Regions from separate parts of the Streptomyces sp. NBC_01304 genome, predicted to be linked through region 3. Evidence: riboswitches for the same ligand, from Rfam matches in the RefSeq annotation. Region 3 holds a riboswitch; each other region holds the start of a gene.
What was found. Region 3 has a riboswitch for thiamine pyrophosphate ahead of OG430_RS15755 (thiamine ABC transporter substrate-binding protein). Riboswitches for the same ligand answer to the same signal wherever they lie in the genome.
Positions count from the first base shown of each region.

Region 1: it holds a riboswitch for thiamine pyrophosphate, as region 3 does, so the genes downstream of both, thiM (hydroxyethylthiazole kinase) here and OG430_RS15755 (thiamine ABC transporter substrate-binding protein) in region 3, are expected to answer to the same signal.
Region 2: it holds a riboswitch for thiamine pyrophosphate, as region 3 does, so the genes downstream of both, thiO (glycine oxidase ThiO) here and OG430_RS15755 (thiamine ABC transporter substrate-binding protein) in region 3, are expected to answer to the same signal.

Region 1 covers NZ_CP109055.1:274,943-279,409, reverse strand. The annotation lists gene thiD (bifunctional hydroxymethylpyrimidine kinase/phosphomethylpyrimidine kinase) at 1-346, opposite strand, end outside; gene thiE (thiamine phosphate synthase) at 343-981, opposite strand; gene thiM (hydroxyethylthiazole kinase) at 1,208-2,038, opposite strand; TPP riboswitch at 2,032-2,156, opposite strand; gene OG430_RS01185 (SMI1/KNR4 family protein) at 2,677-3,210, opposite strand; gene OG430_RS01180 (FG-GAP and VCBS repeat-containing protein) at 3,837-4,467, opposite strand, start outside.
Region 2 covers NZ_CP109055.1:7,951,888-7,956,354, forward strand. The annotation lists gene OG430_RS35325 (thiazole synthase) at 1-599, opposite strand, end outside; gene thiS (sulfur carrier protein ThiS) at 605-850, opposite strand; gene thiO (glycine oxidase ThiO) at 847-2,031, opposite strand; TPP riboswitch at 2,029-2,141, opposite strand; gene OG430_RS35340 (hypothetical protein) at 2,194-2,535, shown strand; gene OG430_RS35345 (NAD(P)/FAD-dependent oxidoreductase) at 2,639-3,880, shown strand; gene OG430_RS35350 (Rv2175c family DNA-binding protein) at 3,988-4,368, shown strand.
Region 3 covers NZ_CP109055.1:3,641,335-3,645,801, reverse strand. The annotation lists gene OG430_RS15765 (phosphatidate cytidylyltransferase) at 1-384, shown strand, start outside; gene rlmN (23S rRNA (adenine(2503)-C(2))-methyltransferase RlmN) at 487-1,593, shown strand; TPP riboswitch at 1,665-1,771, shown strand; gene OG430_RS15755 (thiamine ABC transporter substrate-binding protein) at 1,767-2,867, shown strand; gene OG430_RS15750 (ABC transporter permease) at 2,921-4,467, shown strand, end outside.

The sequences.
Region 1 (4,467 bases), 3.4 Mb from region 3:
GGTGACCGCTGGTCGAGACCATGACGGGGTCAAGGACGACGTAGCGGGGGCGGTGCCGTTCCAGGGCGTCCGCGACGGCCGCGGCGATGGCGGCGTCCGCCAGCATGCCGATCTTGACCGCGTCCACCGGGACGTCGGCGAAGAGGGTGTCGAGCTGTTCGGTGACGAACTCCGGTGGGATGGCATGGATGCCGGTGACGCCTTGGGTGTTCTGGGCGGTCAGGGCGGTCAACACTGCTGTTCCGTAGGCGCCGTTGGCGGAGAACGTCTTCAGGTCGGCCTGGATTCCGGCGCCGCCGGAGGGGTCGCTGGCGGCGATGGTGAGGGCGATGGGCGGGGTGGTCACGCGGGGACCTCCTTGCGCAGGGTGTGGACGAGGGAGCGGGCGGCGGCCTCGGGGTCGGGCTGCCCGCAGACCGCGCTGACGACAGCGATCCCGGCGGCGCCGCTTTTCACAGCGGCGGCGGCTTCGGATGCGCCGATCCCGCCGATGGCCACGCAGGGCAGCGGGCTGGCCCGGACGATCAGGGCCAGGCCGTCCAGGCCGAGCGGAGCGTCCGCGTCGGGCTTGGTGGACTGCGGGAACACCGGGCCGACACCGAGGTGGTCGACGGCGTCCGGCACGTGCGCCAGCTGCTCGGGGCGGCTGACGGACAGGCCGACGTACGCATGGGGACCGAGCAGACGCCGGGCGGTCTCGGGGGAGACGTCCCGCTGCCCGAGGTGGACGCCGTCCGCGTCCAGCCAGAGAGCCACGTCCAGACGGTCGTTGACGATCAAGGGGACGCCGGTGCCCGCGAGTTCGGCCTGGATCGCCCGGCCGAGGCAGAACAGCGTGCGGGCGTCCGCGTCCGGATCGCGCAACTGGACGGCGCTCACGCCGCCCCTGACGGCAGCTGCCACGGTGGCGGCGACGCCGCGGTCGCCGCAGAGCCGGGTGTCGGTCACGAGGTACAGGGACAGGTCGAGCGGCGGGCGCATGGGATGGTCCTTGGAGGTGTTCTTTTCCGGCCGGGGAAGGCGTCGGACGTGCATGGGTGGATGGGCAGGCAGGGCTCTGGGATACAGGAACCGTGCGTTGTCCACCGGGGGCGAGGGAGTGGGTGCGGGTACTGCCCAACTTGGTGTTGGGGCTGCAGCCAGGGTGGGCGGGGACTGTCCCAGGGGCGTGGCCCAGCGGGACCGCTCGCCACAGGCTCCTGCGGGCTCAGCGCAGGTTGAGCCTGTCGGCGAGTCGGTCGGGGCTGAGCGTGTGCAGCTCGTCGATCAGTGCGACGGCGAATGTGCCGGGCCCCGCCGCGCGGGCGGCGGCGTCCTGGGCGGCCACGGTGAGCAGGCCGGTCGCGGCAGTAGCGGCAAGGAGCGGGTCGTCGGTGACGGCCGTGCAGGCGGCCACCAGGGCGCCGAGCGAGCAGCCCGTGCCCGTCACCAGCGGCAGCAGGGGGTGCCCGTTGGCAAGGCGCACCACCCGCGTCCCGTCGGTGAGGACATCTTCCGGGCCGCTCACTGCCACCGTGCAGCCGTAGCGCCGGGCCAGCGCGGTGGCCGCGGCCAGCGCCGCTTCGGGAGCGTCCGTGCTGTCCACGCCGCGCCCGCCCGTGCCCCCGTCCAGCGCCAGGATCTCGGACGCATTGCCCCGAATGACCGCCGGGGGAGCGCTCTCAAGGAGCTCGTGAGCGAGCTCGGTGCGCCAGGGCAGCGGACCGACCGCCACCGGGTCGAGTACCCACGGCCGTCCGGCCCCGGCCGCTTCCTTGACCGCGACCCGCATCGCCTGGGCCGTCACGGACGTCACCGTCCCCAGGTTGACCAGGACGCCCCCGGCGACCCGGGCCATTGCTCCGGCCTCCTCCGCGCTGTGCACCATCGCGGGGGCGGCGCCCGCCGCGAGCAGCACGTTCGCGGTGAACTGCGACACCACGACATTGGTCAGGCAGTGCACCAGGGGCGCAGAGGTCCGCAGTGAGGCGATCACGTCCGCCACGGCAGCACGGGACACGGCAGTGCCGTCTTGGGCAGGTATGGAGGCAGCATCCATCGTCAACACTCTCCCTACGCCGGCATTACCCGGTCCAGGTTCATGCGGTCGGCGGAAAGGGAGTAACTCCCGTCCGCCCTCTCAGCCTGGCTACTCCCGGGCTCCCGCGGTGGTCGGCAGGAACTGTACCTCCCTCGGGAACGGGAGTTCGCACTCGGGGTGCGCCACGGGGTCTTGGCCGACGCGCTCGCCAGAATGATTAGATTTCCAGATTTGTACTGCTATGGCCCGGGCTGGCGGAGGCGGATGGCTCAGTTTCCGGGACCTCGGCATGAGCGTGATGGTCACCGTCCGCCCGCTGCACATCGCGGGTGCCTTGCCGTCTCATTTGGCTCGCCGCATGACTGCCAGCACCTAGCCCAGGTTCACACCGTCTTGGCCGAGCGTGAGCGGAGAGGAGGCGGAGTTGCAGGGCATCGGCAACGCCTGACCCGCCTCGACCCGAAACCTCTTGACGGTCGCCTCGTACCTGGGTGTCCCGAAGCCCTCGGTGGAGCGCGGCTTGAAGTTGGTCGCGGCTGCGGGGCCGCATGGTGTGGTCGAGTCGAGGTCGGTGCGGCGGACGTTGCCGGGTGGACGGGGGACGTCGGCGGTACGGCGGACGCGGCCGAGCTGCCCGGCACGGTCCGGTTCCGGCTTTACACCGCCCGCAGTTGACGGAACGCGTGGGTGGCCAGCGGGAACCGTGACGAGAGGACGCCGGAGGTCAGTACGCCGCTGAGTACTTTGACCAGGAACTGGGTGCAGGTGAGGGGGTGGTGTTCCCAGCGTTCGCCGCGTGCCTCGTTGACCAAGACAGTCCAGTCGGCGGGGCCTTGGCCGGGCTTGATGAGCCAGTACAGGCATTCGCCGTTGTCCGTGGTCGCCCAGGGGATGACCCGGCTCCCTTCTTCCTCGAGGCGGGGCGGCTTCTTCTCGAACTCCCACAGGCCCTCCAGGGCTTCGGCCTGCTGGTCCTCCCACTCGATGAGGTCGTAGTTGTCGTTGGGGCAGTCCGGCTCCAGGAGGTAGAGGTAGTCGTCCCAGTTGCTGCCCCCGTAGGCGTGGATGAGCTCCTTGTAGTCCTGGGGCAGCTCGAGGCCGAGTGTCTGCTCGGCCGAGGACCAGTCGGTGTCTCGGGGGTGGGCCGGGGGCGGAATCAGCTGGGCAAGTCGCGCGAGGGCAGGGTTCACCGAATTCTCCTCATGGTGCAGGTGGATGCCGGGCCGGTCACGTCCGCTGCCGGCGGCGTCTCTTCTCGTTCGGGATGAAGGCGGAGTTTCCTGATTTGGTGCGTGTGAGCTCGTCCTGGTCCGCGACGCTGCCTGCCCGAGCCGGGGCCCTGTTGACGTGAGGCTCTCCTCGTAACGTGAACTGAGGGGGAGCGCTCACGCGGGGGCGTCTGCGTCAATGCGGACTGTCGCAGATCGTGTCCCATAGCCCTCAACTCAGAGAGGTAGGCAGTGAGTCGGAGGGCCCGGTAGAACGATGAAGTTCCTGGTCAGTACGGTTTCGCGACGAAGGTCAACCGTGCTGCCAGGAGCTTCGTGCGCCCGTACGCCGCTCATCGATCGACCTGTCCGGCCGCACCCCGGTGTCCTGTCGTCTCGAACCAGTCGCGACGCCTGTTGGGCGCCGCGCCGTGCAGGCTGGTGCACATGAAGTCGAAGGCAGGTCACAGACCCGCCCCGCGTGCGCACTTGGCATGACCTTCGCTTCCGGGCCGACCGCTGGCACGACACCACTCATGATCCACCGGACAGACCCAGACGGCCGGGCCCGGACGGGCGCGACGGGCCCGCGACATATGGCGACCCAGTCACCGCCCCAGGTCGTAGCCGAAGTGCTCGTTGCCATGCTCGGCTGGCACTTTGGGCACACCGAACGCCTGCGGGCCGTGCGTCCACGATCCCGTCGTGGTGAGGGTGCCTTGCGCGGTCGCCGGGAAGTAGTAGACGCCGCCCCTGTCTTCCAGCCGGTAGTTGCCAGGTTCCCTCCTGTTCTCGAATGGAGTGCCCGCGAACAGCTCTGCCCGGCCGTCCCCGGTCACGTCCAACAGCCGCAGCGACGTACCGAAGTGGTCGCCTGCCTTCAACTTGCCCGGGACACCAGGCGTGTTGTGGTTGATGGCCTGCACACCCGCCACGGTCAGCCCGTTCCGGCTGCCGTGGAGCACGATGACGGCTCCGGCAGCCTCGACGGAGCCCAGGCTCTCGTCCGGGGAGCCGATGGCGATGTCCGTACGTCCGTCGCGGTCGCAGTCGCCGACCGCGAGCCGGGCGCCGAAGTCGTCCCCGTCCCGGGTCCCGGCATCGTCGGCCGGTTCCGGAGCGCCGGGCACGCCGGGTGTGCCCTGGTGGAAGATCTGCGCGGACTTCCTGCTCAGCCCGTCGCGGGAACCGGGGTGGACGGCGATGCGCCCTCCGGCCGGGTCGGGGCGCCGGTCGTCA
Region 2 (4,467 bases), 4.3 Mb from region 3:
CCCAGCTCCATCGCGAGGGCGACGTCCGAGGCCGTACCCGCGCCCGCGTCCAGAATGACGGGCACGCGCGCGTGCTCGACGATCAGCTGGAAGTTGTGCGGGTTGCGGATCCCCAGCCCGGAGCCGATGGGGGAGCCGAGCGGCATGATCGCCGCGCAGCCCACGTCCTCCAGCTTCCGGGCGAGGACGGGGTCGTCGTTCGTATAGGGAAGGACGGTGAAGCCGTCGTCGACCAGGGTCTCGGCGGCGTCCAGCGTCTCGACCGGGTCCGGCAGCAGGGTCCGCTCGTCGGCGATGACCTCCAGCTTGACCAGGTCGGTGCCGAGCGCCTCGCGCGCCAGACGGGCGGTGAGCACGGCCTCCCCGGCGGTGAAACAGCCCGCCGTGTTGGGCAGCAGCTGGATGCCGAGCTTGTCGAGGACGGACAGCACGGAGCCCTTCACGCCGGGGTCGACCCGGCGCATCGCGACCGTCGTCAGCTCGGTGCCGGACGCGGTCAGGGAACGCTCCAGGACGTCCAGGCTGGGCGCGCCGCCCGTGCCCATGATGAGCCGCGAGGAGTACGTCGTACCGCCGATGACCAGGGGATCGTCTGCCATGGGGATCAGCCTCCCTGGACCGCTGTGAGGATTTCGACGCGGTCGCCGTCGCGCAGCGTGGTGCGCGACCACGCCCCGCGCGGGACGACGGTTTCGTTGACGGCCGCGGCCACTCCGGCGGCCGCGGCGGTCAATGTGGTGACGAGGGCGTCGAGCGTGCAGCCCTCGGTGAGGGCGCGGGGTTCGCCGTTGACCGAGACGGTCGCGGCGGCTGTGGAGCCGGTGTGTACGGCTGTGGTGTCGGTGTTCATGCGGTCTGCTCCTGGAGGACCTCGAGAGCGCTGAAACGCCGCGGTGTGAACGGGCGTACGGCGTCGGGGAGTTCGCCCGTCGTCAGGGCGTGGGCCATCGCGTCCCCGGTGACCGGCGTGAGCAGCACGCCGTTGCGGTAGTGGCCGGTGGCCAGGTGGAGTCCGGGGAGCGCGGTCGGGCCGAGGAGGGGGGCATTGTCGGGGGAAGCGGGGCGCAGGCCCGCGCGGGTCTCGGTGAGCGGGAGTTCGGTGAGGCCCGGAAGCAGCTCGTGGGCGTCGCGAAGGAGCTCGTAGACGCCGCCCGCGGTCACCGTGGTATCCCAGCCGAGCTCCTCGCTGGTGGCGCCGACGACCAGCTCGCCGTTCTCGCGCGGCACCAGATAGACATCGCTGCCGCGGACCACGGCCCGCACGGTCCGGCTCAGGAAGGGCGCGTACGACGGCGGCACGGTCAGGCGGAGCACCTGGCCCTTGACCGGGCGCACGGGCGGGACGACTTCGGCCGGCACCCCGGCGAGCTTGCCGCTGAGGCTGCCGCCCGCGAGGACGACCTGGTCCGCGCTCAGCTCGGTGCCGTCCGCGAGAACGGCGCCGCGGGCCCGGTCGCCCACGACCGTCAGCCGGTCCGCCCACTGCCGGTGGAAGGTGACACCGGCCCGCTCGCACGCGATGACCAGGGCCTTCGCGAGCCGCCTCGGGTCGACCTGATGGTCGCCGTCGACCCGCAGACCACCGCGTACACCCGGAGCGAGCATCGGCTCCAGGCGTCGGCACTCGCGCCCCGACAGCCACTCCGACTCGAGGCCCGACTGCCGCTGCAGGGCGTGTAGTTCGCGCAGGTGGGCGCGGTCGTCGGCGTCCAGGGCGACGGCCAATGTGCCGCACGCGCGGTAGCCGATCTCCTGGCCGCTGGCCTCTTCGAGCTCGGCCGCGAAGGCCGGATAGCGCTCGGCGGAGGCGATGTTGAGGGCGAGCAGCGTCTGCTCGCCGTAGTGGAGTTCGGTGACGGCGGCGAGCATGCCCGCCGCGACCTGTGCGGCACCGCCGCCGGGCTCCGGGTCGACGATCGCGGTGCGCAGCCCGTGCTGCGCCGCCCGCCAGGCCGTGACCAGGCCGATGATGCCGCCCCCGAGCACGAGGGCGTCCGTCGTGGTGCGTTCTGTCGTGGTGCGTGGATGCATGGGTGTCCAGCCCCTCCCTTCGCCGGCATGACCCGGATCAGGTTCGTACGGTCGGAGGCGACCGAGCCTCCCTCTCAGCCCGGTGCTTCCGGGCTCCCGCGTGTGGTCTACGTTGGCCACCCTAGCCCGTCGCCCTTGCCCCCTTGAAGGGAGCCAGCCCCTATGGCCCGCTCGCTGGACGGACTCGTCCTGGCCCCGGTCGCCGACCAAGCGCCTGGTCAGGTGGGTACGCGGACACGGTTCACGTACCACGAGCTGGACGGCGCGATCTGGGCCGAGTACGCGGGTGGTGACGTCGTACGCGGCCATCTCGTCGGCACGCGCGCGGGGGACCGGATCGACTTCCGGTACGTCCAGTTGAAGCGCGACGGCGAGACCGCGTCCGGGCACTGCGTCTCCGAGGTGGTGGAGCTTCCCGACGGGCGGATCCGGCTCGACGAGACCTGGGAGTGGGAGTCGCGGCAGGGCAGCGGCACGAGTGTCGTGGAGGAGCTGCCGAGCTGATGACGGTCGCCGGGGGCGATCGCCGGGTGGTGTGCAGGAGGTCACGCCCCGACCTCGGGCAACTCCCCTACCTGACGGACCGTCAGTTGTTTATGGTGATCGGGTGAGCGAGCAGACGCAGCAAGGCGAGCGGCAGGACGCGCGGCACGTGGTCATCGTCGGCGCGGGCATGGCCGGCGTACAGACCGCGGTGGCCCTGCGCGAACGGGGCTTCACCGGCGCGGTCACGCTGATCGGCGCCGAACCGCACCAGCCCTACGACCGGCCCCCGCTGTCCAAGGCGGTGCTGCTCGGCAAGGCCGAGGGGTCCGCCTTCGACGTCGACTTCGAGCAGCTCGGCGTGGAGCTGCGGCTGGGGCGCGAGGTGACGGGCGTACGCCCCGCCGCGCATCAGCTGGACACCCCTGAGGGCCCGGTCGACTACGACGTCCTTGTCGCCGCCACCGGGGCCGAGCCCCTGCGGCTGCCGGGCACGGAGGGTGTGCCGGGGGTGCACCTGCTGCGCACCCTCGACGACGCGGAGCGGCTGAAGCCCGTGCTCGCCGAGCAGCACGACATCGTGGTCGTCGGGGCGGGCTGGATCGGCGCCGAATTCGCCACCGCGGCGCGCGAGGCGGGGTGTGCCGTCACGGTCGTCGAGGCCGCGGACCGGCCGCTCGCCGGGGCGCTGCCCGCGGAGGTCGCAGCTCCGATGGCGGCCTGGTACGCGGGGGCGGGAGCCGAACTGCGCACTCTCGCGCGCGTGCAGGGCATCGAGCCCGGCGCCGTGATCCTCGACGACGGCACCCGGCTGCCCGCCGGCGCGGTGGTCGTCGGCATCGGCGCCCGCCCCGCCACCGGCTGGCTCGACGGCTCGGGCATCGAGCTGGGCCCCGACGGAGCGATCGTCGCCGACGCCTCCCTGGCCACCTCGGCCCCCGACGTCTACGCGGTCGGCGACTGCGCCTCGTTCCCCTCGGCCCGTTACGGCGAGCGGCTGCTCGTCCACCACTGGGACAACGCCCTGCAGGGGCCGCGCACGGTCGCGGCGAACATCGTCGGCGCCACGGGGCCCGAGCCGGAGACGTACGACCCGGTCCCGTACTTCTGGTCGGAGCAGTTCGGCCGCTTCGTCCAGTACGCAGGGCATCACGGGGCCGCCGACACCCAGGTGTGGCGCGGCGACCCCGCGACCCCCGCCTGGTCGGTGTGCTGGCTGCGCGAGGGCGCCCTGGTCGGCGTCCTTGCGGTGGGGCGACCGCGGGACCTGGCGCAGGGGCGTCGGCTGATCGAGTCGGGGGCGAAGCTGTCGGCGGAGCGGTTGGCCGATCCTTCGGTGCCGCTCAAGAGCGCGTTGGAAAGCTAGGCGGCACGGCCTTCGGGCCTTCGGGGAGCCGGGTCGGGTGGCTGTCGTACGGCCTGTGGACGGCTGCCAGGTACCGACTGTCAGTCCGGGATGGCAGTCTTGTCCATGTGACCGAGATTGACGCAAAGACCGATGCTCTCGTCCCCGCGTGGCTGAACCTCCCCGAGATCGCCGAAATGTTCGGCGTCGAGGTGACGCGTGTGCGACAGCATGTCAAGGAAGGCCGGCTGATCGCCGTGCGCCGTGGTGAGAACCGGGCGCTGCACGTGCCGTCCGCCTTCATCGACGGCGACGCCGAAGAGGGATACAAGATCGTCAAGGGCCTGCCCGGGCTCCTGACCCTCCTGCGGGACGACGGCTTCTCCGACGAAGAGATGCTGGAGTGGCTCTTCACTCCCGACCCGACCCTGCCCGGCACCCCCGCGCAGGCCCTGAGCGAGAATCGCGGCACGGAGGTGAAGCGCCGCGCCCAGGCGCTCGCCGTCTGACCTGACGACACCCGTCCGACGGCAGCCGCCCGACGACAACCGACGGTGTACGGGGCCCGGCGCAGGCCGTGGCCCCGCACACCACCGCACCACGGGGGA
Region 3 (4,467 bases):
CTGCTGACCGTGGTCAGTGACACCGGTGCGTACGCGATCGGCTGGCGCTTCGGCAAGAACAAGCTGGCGCCGCGCATCAGCCCCGGAAAGACCCGCGAGGGCCTGTTCGGAGCGATCTCCTTCGCGATGGTGGCGGGCGCGCTGTGCATGCAGTTCCTGATCGACGACGGCAAGTGGTGGCAGGGCCTGCTGCTCGGGCTCGCGGTGGCGTGCAGCGCGACGCTCGGTGACCTGGGCGAGTCGATGATCAAGCGGGACCTCGGGATCAAGGACATGGGGACCCTGCTTCCGGGACATGGCGGGATCATGGACCGGCTGGACTCGCTGCTGCCTACCGCGCCGGTTGTGTGGCTGATGCTGGTGATCTTCGTCGGTTCCAGCTGATTTCCTTCCGTACGTGATCTGACCTGCGTTTTGTGTGTTGGCGGGCTCGTTGTCCACAGGGCGGCGAGCCCGTCGGCGTATGTCTGGGAGAATGGCTGCATCATGCCCAAGCCCGGAGAACTCACTTTCGTCGCGCCCCGCGGAGCCAAGAAGCCCCCGCGGCACCTCGCCGACCTCACGCCCGCCGAGCGCAAGGAAGCGGTGGCCGCGATCGGCGAGAAGCCGTTCCGTGCCAAGCAGCTCTCGCAGCACTACTTCGCGCGGTACGCGCACGATCCGGCGGAGTGGACCGACATCCCCGCCGGATCGCGCACGAAACTGCAGGAAGCGCTGCTGCCCGATCTGATGTCCGTGGTGCGGAACATCTCCTGCGATGACGACACCACCCGCAAGACCCTGTGGAAGATGCACGACGGGACGCTCGTCGAGTCCGTCCTGATGCGCTACCCGGACCGGGTCACCATGTGCATCTCCTCGCAGGCCGGCTGCGGCATGAACTGCCCGTTCTGCGCGACCGGCCAGGCCGGGCTCGACCGGAACCTGTCGACGGCCGAGATCGTGCACCAGATCGTCGACGGCATGCGCGCCCTGCGCGACGGCGAGGTCCCCGGCGGTCCCGCGCGGCTCTCCAACATCGTCTTCATGGGCATGGGCGAGCCGCTCGCCAACTACAACCGTGTGGTGGGCGCCATCCGCCGCCTCACCGACCCGGAGCCCGACGGCCTCGGCCTGTCGCAGCGCGGCATCACCGTGTCCACGGTCGGGCTCGTCCCGGCGATGCTGCGCTTCGCCGACGAGGGCTTCAAGTGCCGCCTCGCGGTGTCGCTGCACGCGCCCGACGACGAGCTCCGCGACACCCTGGTACCGGTCAATACGCGGTGGAAGGTGCGGGAGGTGCTCGATGCCGCGTGGGAGTACGCGGAGAAGTCCGGCCGCCGTATCTCCATCGAGTACGCACTGATCCGGGACATCAACGACCAGGCGTGGCGCGGCGACCGGCTCGGGCGGCTGCTCAAGGGCAAGCGGGTGCATGTGAACCTGATTCCGCTGAACCCGACGCCCGGCTCCAAGTGGACGGCCTCACGGCCCGAGGACGAGAAGGCCTTCGTCGAGGCCATCGCCGCCCATGGGGTGCCGGTCACCGTCCGGGACACCCGTGGTCAGGAGATCGACGGGGCCTGCGGACAGCTGGCGGCGTCCGAGCGCTGACGGGGCCTCGCAGGGGCGGCCCGGAGCAGCGGGGGTCCCTTACGAGTGCAGTACTGTGCATTCGTACTAATGAAATCCGACAGGGGAGCGCGAACAGCGCTGAGAGTGCGGCAACCTGCCGCAGACCCTCGGACCTGATCCGGGTCATACCGGCGTAGGGAGTCAGCACCATCATGAACATCACCTTTCGGCGTGCCCTGGGCACGGTGCTCTGCGGCGCACTCGGTGCTTCGGCCCTTGCCGCCTGCGGCAGCGACTCCGGCGACAAGGCGTCCGGCGGCGACTCCAAGACCGTGACGCTCGTCAGCCACTCGTCCTTCAACGTCACCCCCGAGGTGCTGAAGGACTTCGAGAAGGCTTCCGGCTACAAGGTCAAGGTGCTCAAGAGCGGTGACGCGGGCGAGGCCGTCAACAAGGCGATCCTGTCCAAGGGCAACCCACAGGGCGACGTCTTCTTCGGCGTCGACAACACCCTCCTCTCGCGGGCCCTCGACAACGGCCTGTTCACGTCGTACGAGGCCAAGGGCCTGGACCGGATCCCCGAGGGCGTCCAGCTCGACAAGGGCGAGCACCGTGTCACGCCCATCGACACCGGCGACATCTGCGTCAACTACGACAAGAAGTACTTCGCGGACAAGAAGCTGGCGCCGCCGCAGTCCTTCGACGACCTCATCAAGCCCGAGTACAAGGACATGCTGGTCGTCGAGAACGCCGCGACCTCCTCGCCCGGCCTCGGCTTCCTGCTCGGCACCGCCGCCAAGTACGGCGACGACGGCTGGCAGGAGTACTGGACCAAGCTGAAGGCCAACGGCGTCAAGGTCATCGACGGCTGGGAGCAGGCCTACAACGAGGAGTTCTCCGGCTCGGCCGGCGGCAAGAAGGCCAAGGCCGACCGCCCGCTCGTCGTCTCCTACGCCTCCAGCCCGCCCGTCGAGGTCGTCTACGCCAAGGACAAGCCCAAGACGGCCGAGGACGCCCCGACCGGTGTCGCCACCGGCACCTGCTTCCAGCAGATCGAGTTCGCCGGCCTGCTCAGCGGTGCCAAGAACGAGAAGGGCGGCAAGGCGCTCCTCGACTTCCTGATCTCCAAGAAGTTCCAGGACGACATGCCGCTCAACATGTTCGTGAACCCGGTCGCCAAGGACGCGCAGGTGCCCGAGGTCTTCACCAAGTTCGGCGCCCAGGCCACGGACCTGCAGACGATGGACCCGAAGAGGATCGCGGACAACCGTGAGAAGTGGCTGAAGTCGTGGCAGTCGCTGGTCGTGAAGTAGGCAAGGCGGTCAAGAAGGTTCAGCTGCGAGGGAGCGCGACGCGGCTCGGTCTGATGATCGTGCCCGTCGTGTTCTTCGGGCTCTTCTTCGCCTACCCGGTCGCCGCGATCGTCGGCCGGGGACTGAAGGCCGACGGCGTCTGGCGCTTCGGCCGGATCGTCGACGTCCTCACCGAACCGGACATCCTGCACGTCCTGTGGTTCACCACCTGGCAGGCCCTCGCGTCCACCGCGCTGACCCTGCTGATCGCCCTGCCGGGCGCGTATGTCTTCGCGCGCTTCGACTTCCCCGGCAAGCAGCTCCTGCGGGCCGTCGTCACGGTGCCGTTCGTGCTGCCGACCGTCGTGGTGGGCACGGCATTTCTCGCGCTGCTCGGGCGCGGGGGCATGCTCGACGAGCTGTGGGGCGTGCGGCTCGACACGACGGTGTGGGCGATTCTGCTCGCGCACGTCTTCTTCAACTACGCCGTCGTCGTACGCACCGTCGGCGGCCTCTGGTCGCAGCTCGACCCCCGCCAGGAGGAGGCCGCGCGGGTGCTCGGCGCCTCCCGGTTCGCGGCCTGGCGCAAGGTGACGCTGCCCGCGCTCGGGCCCGCGGTGGCGGCGGCCGCGCTGATGGTGTTCCTGTTCACCTTCAGCTCGTTCGGCGTCGTCATGATCCTCGGCGGGCCGACCTTCTCGACCCTCGAGGTCGAGATCTACCGGCAGACCGCACAGCTGCTCGCCCTGGACACGGCAGCCGTCCTGACGATCGTGCAGTTCGCGGCGGTCAGCCTGATCCTCGCCGTGCACGCCTGGACGGTACGCCGCCGGGAGACGGCCCTGAAGCTGGTCGACCCGGCGCGGACCTCGCGCAGGCCGCGCGGGGCCGGGCAGTGGGGGCTGCTCGGATTCGTACTCCTGACGGTTCTGGTGCTGATCCTGGTGCCGCTCGGGGTGCTCGTCGAGCGGTCGCTGAGCACGTCCGAGGGGTATGGCTTCGGCTACTTCAGGGCGCTGACCTCGAACGAAGGCGGGGCGTTCCTGGTCCCGCCGATCGAGGCGATCGGGAACTCGCTGCAGTACGCGGCCGCCGCCACGGCCATCGCGCTGGCGATCGGCGGCCTCGCGGCGGCCGCGCTGACGCGGAAGGCCGGGCGGCTGGTACGCGGCTTCGACGCGCTCCTCATGCTGCCGCTCGGGGTGTCGGCGGTGACCGTCGGCTTCGGGTTCCTGATCACGCTCGACAAGCCGCCGCTGGACCTGCGGGCCTCCTGGATCCTGGTGCCGCTGGCCCAGGCGCTGGTCGGGGTGCCCTTCGTCGTACGCACCATGCTGCCGGTCCTGCGCGCCGTGGACGGCCGGCTTCGTGAGGCGGCCGCGGTGCTCGGGGCCTCGCCGTGGCGGGTGTGGCGCGAGGTCGATCTGCCGATGGTGCGGCGGGCGCTGCTCGTCGCCGCCGGGTTCGCCTTCGCCGTGTCCCTCGGCGAGTTCGGGGCGACCGTGTTCATCGCGCGGGCCGACAACCCGACGCTGCCGGTCGCCGTGGCGACGCTGCTCGGTCGGGCCGGGGAGCTCAACTACGGGCAGGCGATGGCCCTTTCGACCATTCTGATGGTGGT